2 regions of the Streptomyces sp. NPDC091416 genome follow, and region 1 is predicted to be linked to the other one. Evidence: predicted binding sites of a transcription regulator. Region 1 holds the regulator's gene; the other holds the start of a gene.

Region 1 (3,390 bases):
CCTCCAGGGTCACCGTCGGGCCCTCGGCCGTCTTCTCGCACCGGATCACCGCACCGCAGAAGCCGCTGGCGACGTCCTCCACGACCAGATCGGGCTCGGCGGGCACCTCGGGGGCGGGGGCGGATTTCTTCCACGGCGGGGTCAGGTCCGGCTGGTAGCTGCGCATCGGATGACGATAAGGCGGGAGCGGCTCACGACACGCCGAACCGGGCAGCCAGCTGATCGCGCTGGGCCCGTACGAACGCCGCGTCCACGACGGCCCCGTGCCCCGGCACGTACAGCGCGTCCTCGCCGCCCAGCGCCAGCAGCCGGTCCAGCGCCGCCGGCCAGTGCGCGGGGAACGCGTCCGGGCCCGCCTGCGGGTCACCGGACTCCTCGACCAGGTCGCCGCAGAACACGACCGCGGGCGAGCCGGAGAGGCCGGGGACCAGCACCGCGAGATCGTGGCCGCTGTGCCCCGGGCCCGCGTTCACGAGCAGCACCTCACGCCCGCCGCCCAGGTCGAGCGTCCATTCGGCGCGCACCTCGTGATGCGGCGCCACCAGCACGTCGGCGGACTCGGCCGCGTCGTGTTCGGGCAGCCCGTGCCGCACCGCGTCGGCGTGCAGCTCGTCCGCCCCGCGCCGCAGCAGACCGGCCAGGCCCCCGGCGCCGTACACCTGTGCCCCGGCGAAGGCCGCCGTGCCGAGCACGTGATCGAAATGGGGGTGGCTGAGTGCGATATGTGTCACCCTCCGGCCCAGCAGGGCCTGCGCCTGGCCGCGTACCTCGGCCGCTTCGCGGAGTGACGAACCGGTGTCGCAGAGCAGCACACCGTCGGTCCCCGCCACCAGCGCGACCGTTGCATCCCACACCGGAAGGCGTCGTCGGCCCACTCCGTGTCCGAGTCGCTCCCAGCCGAACTCTTCCCAAGAGGCGTCCATACGGCGACGCTATCGGCAACGACCTGCGCAGTCTCGCGGTAGCGTGGCCGGTCGCCCTTGCTAGGGGACCACCCCGTCGCCGTACACTGGCCGGGGTATTGCTGGCACTCGTACGCACAGAGTGCCAGGGACAGACCAGGGAACGGCCCGAGAACCACCGAGGTACACAGCTGGAGGTGTGCGCGATGCTCAGCGAACGCAGACTCGAAGTGCTGCGCGCCATCGTCCAGGACTATGTCGGCACCGAGGAGCCCGTCGGCTCCAAGGCGCTCACGGAACGGCACAAGCTGGGGGTCTCCCCGGCCACCGTCCGCAACGACATGGCGGTGCTGGAGGACGAGGGCTTCATCGCCCAGCCGCACACCAGCGCGGGACGCATCCCGACGGACAAGGGGTACCGGCTCTTCGTCGACAAGCTCGCGGGCGTCAAGCCCCTGTCGTCGCCGGAGCGCCGTGCCATTCAGAATTTCCTCGACGGCGCGGTCGACCTCGACGATGTCGTGGGTCGCACCGTACGGCTGCTCGCGCAGCTGACCCGGCAGGTCGCCGTCGTGCAGTACCCCTCACTGACCCGCTCGACGGTGCGGCACGTGGAACTGCTGTCCCTGGCCCCCGCCCGGCTGATGCTCGTGCTGATCACGGACACCGGCCGGGTCGAACAGCGGCTGGTCGACTGCCCCGCGCCGTTCGGCGAGACCTCTCTCGCCGATCTGCGGGCCCGGCTCAACAGCCGGGTCGTGGGACGCCGTTTCGCGGACGTTCCGCAGCTGGTGCAGGACCTGCCGGAATCCTTCGAGAGCGAGGACCGGGGAACCGTGTCCACCGTGCTCTCGATCCTCCTCGAATGCCTCGTCGAGGAGACGGAGGAGCGGCTGATGATCGGCGGCACCTCCAACCTCACCCGTTTCGGGCACGACTTCCCTGTGATGATCCGGCCGGTGCTGGAGGCATTGGAGGAGCAGGTCGTGCTGCTGAAGCTGCTCGGTGAGGCCAAGGACTCGGGCATGACCGTACGTATCGGGCACGAGAACGCCCACGAAGGGCTCAACTCCACGTCCGTCGTCGCGGTCGGCTACGGTTCGGGCGACGAGGCAGTCGCCAAACTCGGCGTGGTCGGACCGACCCGCATGGACTACCCCGGAACGATGGGAGCGGTACGCGCAGTGGCACGTTACGTCGGACAGATCCTGGCGGAGTCGTAAGTGGCCACGGACTACTACGCCGTACTCGGCGTGCGCCGCGACGCTTCGCAGGACGAGATCAAGAAGGCATTCCGGAGGCTCGCCCGCGAGCTGCACCCGGATGTGAACCCCGATCCGAAGACCCAGGAGCGGTTCAAGGAGATCAACGCCGCTTACGAGGTGTTGTCGGACGCTCAGAAGAAGCAGGTCTACGACCTCGGCGGCGACCCGCTGTCCGCCTCCGGAGGCGGTGGCGCGGGCGGATTCGGACAGGGCGGCTTCGGCAACTTCTCCGACATCATGGACGCGTTCTTCGGTACGTCGTCGCAGCGCGGACCCCGTTCGCGCACGCGCCGCGGCCAGGACGCCATGATCCGGCTGGAGATCGACCTCTCCGAGTCGGCCTTCGGCACGACGAAGGACATCCAGGTCGACACGGCCGTCGTCTGTACGACCTGTAGTGGCGAGGGCGCCGCACCCGGCACCTCCGCCCAGACCTGTGACATGTGCCGCGGCCGCGGCGAGGTCTCCCAGGTCACCCGGTCGTTCCTCGGCCAGGTCATGACCTCGCGGCCCTGTCCCCAGTGCCAGGGCTTCGGCACGGTCGTGCCGACGCCGTGCCCGGAGTGCGCCGGTGACGGCCGCATCCGTTCGCGGCGCACGCTCACGGTGAAGATCCCCGCCGGTGTCGACAACGGCACCCGCATCCAGCTCGCGGGCGAGGGCGAGGTCGGCCCCGGCGGCGGTCCGGCCGGCGACCTCTACGTGGAGATCCACGAGCTGCCGCACGCCGTCTTCCAGCGGCGCGGCGACGATCTGCACTGCACGGTCACCATCCCCATGACGGCGGCGGCCCTCGGCACCAAGGTGCCGCTGGAGACGCTCGACGGACTGGAGGAGGTCGACATCCGGCCGGGCACCCAGTCCGGCCAGTCCGTCCCGCTGCACGGGCGTGGCATCACGCACCTGCGGGGCGGCGGTCGCGGTGACCTGATCGTGCACGTCGAGGTGGTGACCCCGACGAAGATGGACCCGGAGCAGGAGCGCCTGCTGCGCGAGCTGGCGAAGCTGCGCGGCGAGGAGCGGCCCACCGGCCAGTTCCAGCCCGGGCAGCAGGGCCTGTTCTCGCGGCTGAAGGACGCGTTCAACGGCCGCTAGTCCCACAGGATGACGTCGTACGGGCCCGGTTTCCGGGCCCGTACCGCATTGCGGACAAAAGGCTGCAGCGGGGTGCGCATCGTGGGCCGGGGATGACATGACACGATGCGGTCATGTCATCCGCGTTG
Region 2 (3,390 bases), on a different contig from region 1:
GATCAGAAGTCCATGTCACCGCCGGGCATGCCGCCCGGAGCGCCGCCGGCAGCGGCCTTCTCCGGCTTGTCGGCGATGACGGCCTCGGTGGTGAGGAAGAGCGCGGCGATGGACGCGGCGTTCTGCAGGGCGGAGCGCGTGACCTTCGCCGGGTCGAGAATGCCCTCGGCGATCATGTCGACGTACTCGCCGGTCGCGGCGTTGAGGCCGTGACCGATCGGCAGGTTGCGCACCTTCTCGACGACGACGCCACCCTCGAGACCACCGTTGACGGCGATCTGCTTGAGCGGAGCCTCCAGCGCCAGCTTGACGGCGTTGGCGCCGGTCGCCTCGTCACCCGAGAGCTCGAGCTTCTCGAAGACGGCCGAGGCCTGGAGCAGAGCCACGCCACCACCGGCGACGATGCCCTCCTCGACGGCGGCCTTGGCGTTGCGCACCGCGTCCTCGATGCGGTGCTTGCGCTCCTTGAGCTCGACCTCGGTCGCGGCACCGGCCTTGATGACGGCCACGCCGCCGGCCAGCTTCGCGAGGCGCTCCTGGAGCTTCTCGCGGTCGTAGTCCGAGTCGGAGTTCTCGATCTCGGCACGGATCTGGTTGACGCGACCCTGAACCTGGTCGCTGTCACCGGCGCCGTCGACGATCGTCGTCTCGTCCTTGGTGATGACGACCTTGCGGGCGCGGCCGAGCAGGTCGAGACCGGCGTTCTCCAGCTTGAGGCCGACCTCCTCGGAGATGACGGTGCCACCGGTGAGGATGGCGATGTCGCCGAGCATGGCCTTGCGGCGGTCACCGAAGCCCGGGGCCTTGACGGCGACGGACTTGAAGGTGCCACGGATCTTGTTGACGACCAGGGTCGACAGGGCCTCGCCCTCGACGTCCTCGGCGATGATCAGCAGCGGCTTGCCGGACTGCATGACCTTCTCGAGCAGCGGAAGGAGGTCCTTCACGTTGCTGATCTTCGAGTTCACGATCAGGATGTACGGGTCGTCCAGGGACGACTCCATGCGCTCCATGTCCGTGGCGAAGTACGCCGAGATGTAGCCCTTGTCGAAGCGCATACCCTCGGTGAGCTCGAGCTCCAGACCGAAGGTCTGCGACTCCTCGACGGTGATGACGCCTTCCTTGCCGACCTTGTCCATGGCCTCGGCGATGAGCTCGCCGATCTGGGTGTCAGCGGCGGAGATGGAGGCCGTCGAAGCGATCTGCTCCTTGGTCTCCACGTCCTTGGCCTGCTCCAGGAGGGCGGCGGAGACGGCCTCGACGGCCTTCTCGATGCCCCGCTTGAGAGCCATCGGGTTCGCACCCGCGGCCACGTTGCGAAGGCCCTCGCGGACGAGCGCCTGAGCGAGAACGGTGGCGGTGGTCGTACCGTCGCCGGCGACGTCGTCCGTCTTCTTGGCGACCTCCTTGACCAGCTCCGCACCGATCTTCTCGTACGGGTCCTCCAGCTCGATCTCCTTGGCGATGGAAACACCATCGTTGGTGATCGTGGGGGCGCCCCACTTCTTCTCAAGGACGACGTTGCGGCCCTTGGGGCCGAGGGTGACCTTGACGGCGTCGGCGAGCTGGTTCATGCCGCGCTCAAGACCGCGCCGGGCCTCCTCGTCGAAGGCGATGATCTTGGCCATATGAAGTGGTCCTCCCGGACAGGGGTGGATTTCTCCGGACCGAGTGGCGCCCGCGACGGACGGCCTGCGTGCCTGCCGGTTCCTTGCCCCGGAGGCCTGCGGGCCTCACCGGCCCGGTCCAAGTTTCTGTCACTCTCACCCAGAGAGTGCTAAGCCAATAATTAGCACTCGACCCCCGAGAGTGCAAGCGTCTCCCTCGGAGTGTGGACAGCCACGGGGGGCGCGACGGAAGCGGCCCCGGACGCGCGGAGGGCCCGTACCTGTGGGGTACGGGCCCTCCGTGCGTGAGTAGTGTCGTCGACCGACTGCGTCGAACCCGGCCGGGCTCAGCCGACGGCGAGCTTGACCATGTCCGCCTGCGGCCCCTTCTGGCCCTGCGAGATCTCGAATTCAACTCGCTGACCCTCTTCGAGGGTGCGGTACCCGTCCATCTGGATCGCGCTGTAGTGGACGAAAACATCCGCACCACCGTCGACCGCGATGAAGCCGTACCCCTTCTCCGCGTTGAACCACTTGACGGTGCCCTGAGCCATGCCCAACTCCCCTATTACTGGCCCTTTCACAGGACCGCACTTCGCGGGCCCGGGTCAGAACCCACCCTCCGACAGGAGAGGGTGCGTGCGCCGGAACGCGTCGACCGCGGCCGAATGTATCTGCCCAACTGCCCTCTGCAACAGGTCAATCGGACGAGAATTCTGAGCAGAACCGATCGCCCGAATATGAGGAATTTATGAGATTCCAGGGCAAGTCGGGCCAGGCAAAGGTGACTTATGACGCAAGGAGCTCACACACTTTGGCTGCTTCTTGTCGTGTCCAGGCGCATTCTCGTATGCGGGGGGCACGGGCAGCGGAGGGGGCTTCCCTCACTGTACCCCGCTCAACCATGCAGAATTGCCCCCTCCGCTTCTCTCGCGGAGGGGGCAATCGTGGTCACGCTGTGAAATCGGCCCGGCGGCCGCGAAGGGTCCGGGCCGCGGCTCAGCAGCCGCCGGCGACGGCCGGGATGATCGAGATGCCGGCACCGTCCGGCGTGGCCGCGTCCAGGCCGCCCTCGAAGCGCACGTCGTCGTCGTTGACGTACACGTTCACGAAGCGCCGCAGCTTGCCCTGGTCGTCCAGGACGCGGGCGGCGATGCCCGGGTGGTCCTTCTCCAGGGACTCGATGACCTGGGAGAGGGTCGTGCCCTCGGCCGGGACCTCGGCCTGGCCGCCCGTGTAGGTGCGGAGGATGGTGGGGATACGGACCTTGACGCTCATGGCGGGTGCCCTTCCTTCAGTCTCGGGTGGTCAGCTGGTGGCGAGGCCGGCGGCGCGGAAGGCGTCCAGGCTCGGGCGGATCGTGGCGCTCGCCTGCGAGGTGGCGGCCACGGCGTCCAGCGTCTTGAGGCCGTCACCGGTGTTCAGGACGACGGTGGTGAGCGCCGGGTCCAGCAGACCGGCCTCGATCAGCTTCTTCGTCACGCCGACCGTCACCCCGCCCGCCGTCTCGGCGAAGATGCCCTCGGTCCGGGCCAGCAGCTTGATCGCGTCGACGACCTGCTCGTCGTTGACGTCCTCCACGGCGCCGCCCGTGCGGCGGGCGATGTCCAGGACGTAGGGGCCGTCGGCCGGGTTGCCGATCGCCAGGGACTTGGCGATCGTGTTCGGCTTCTGCGGCCGGACCACGTCGTGCCCGGCCTTGAACGCGGCGGAGACCGGGGAGCAGCCCTCGGCCTGGGCGCCGAAGATCTTGTACGGCTTGTCCTCGACGAGGCCGAGCTTG

What was found. The regulator HrcA, encoded in region 1, represses chaperone genes, less so after heat shock. The targets are predictions, from matches to a motif close to TTNGCACTCNGNNNNNCNGAGTGCNAA.
Region 2: groL (chaperonin GroEL) is a predicted target of HrcA. The motif match lies at 1,790-1,816, and genes of this name have one in related genera.

What each region holds. Positions count from the first base shown of each region.
Region 1 covers NZ_JBIVTU010000002.1:338,461-341,850, reverse strand. Annotated here, with positions in the region: gene ACIQMX_RS08465 (DUF3097 domain-containing protein) at 1-166, opposite strand, end outside; gene ACIQMX_RS08460 (MBL fold metallo-hydrolase) at 192-923, opposite strand; gene hrcA (heat-inducible transcriptional repressor HrcA) at 1,109-2,125, shown strand; gene dnaJ (molecular chaperone DnaJ) at 2,126-3,262, shown strand; gene ACIQMX_RS08445 (nitronate monooxygenase) at 3,376-3,390, shown strand, end outside.
Region 2 covers NZ_JBIVTU010000001.1:1,346,279-1,349,668, forward strand. Annotated here, with positions in the region: gene groL (chaperonin GroEL) at 3-1,628, opposite strand; gene ACIQMX_RS06055 (cold-shock protein) at 1,955-2,161, opposite strand; gene ACIQMX_RS06060 (MoaD/ThiS family protein) at 2,607-2,885, opposite strand; gene thrC (threonine synthase) at 2,916-3,390, opposite strand, start outside.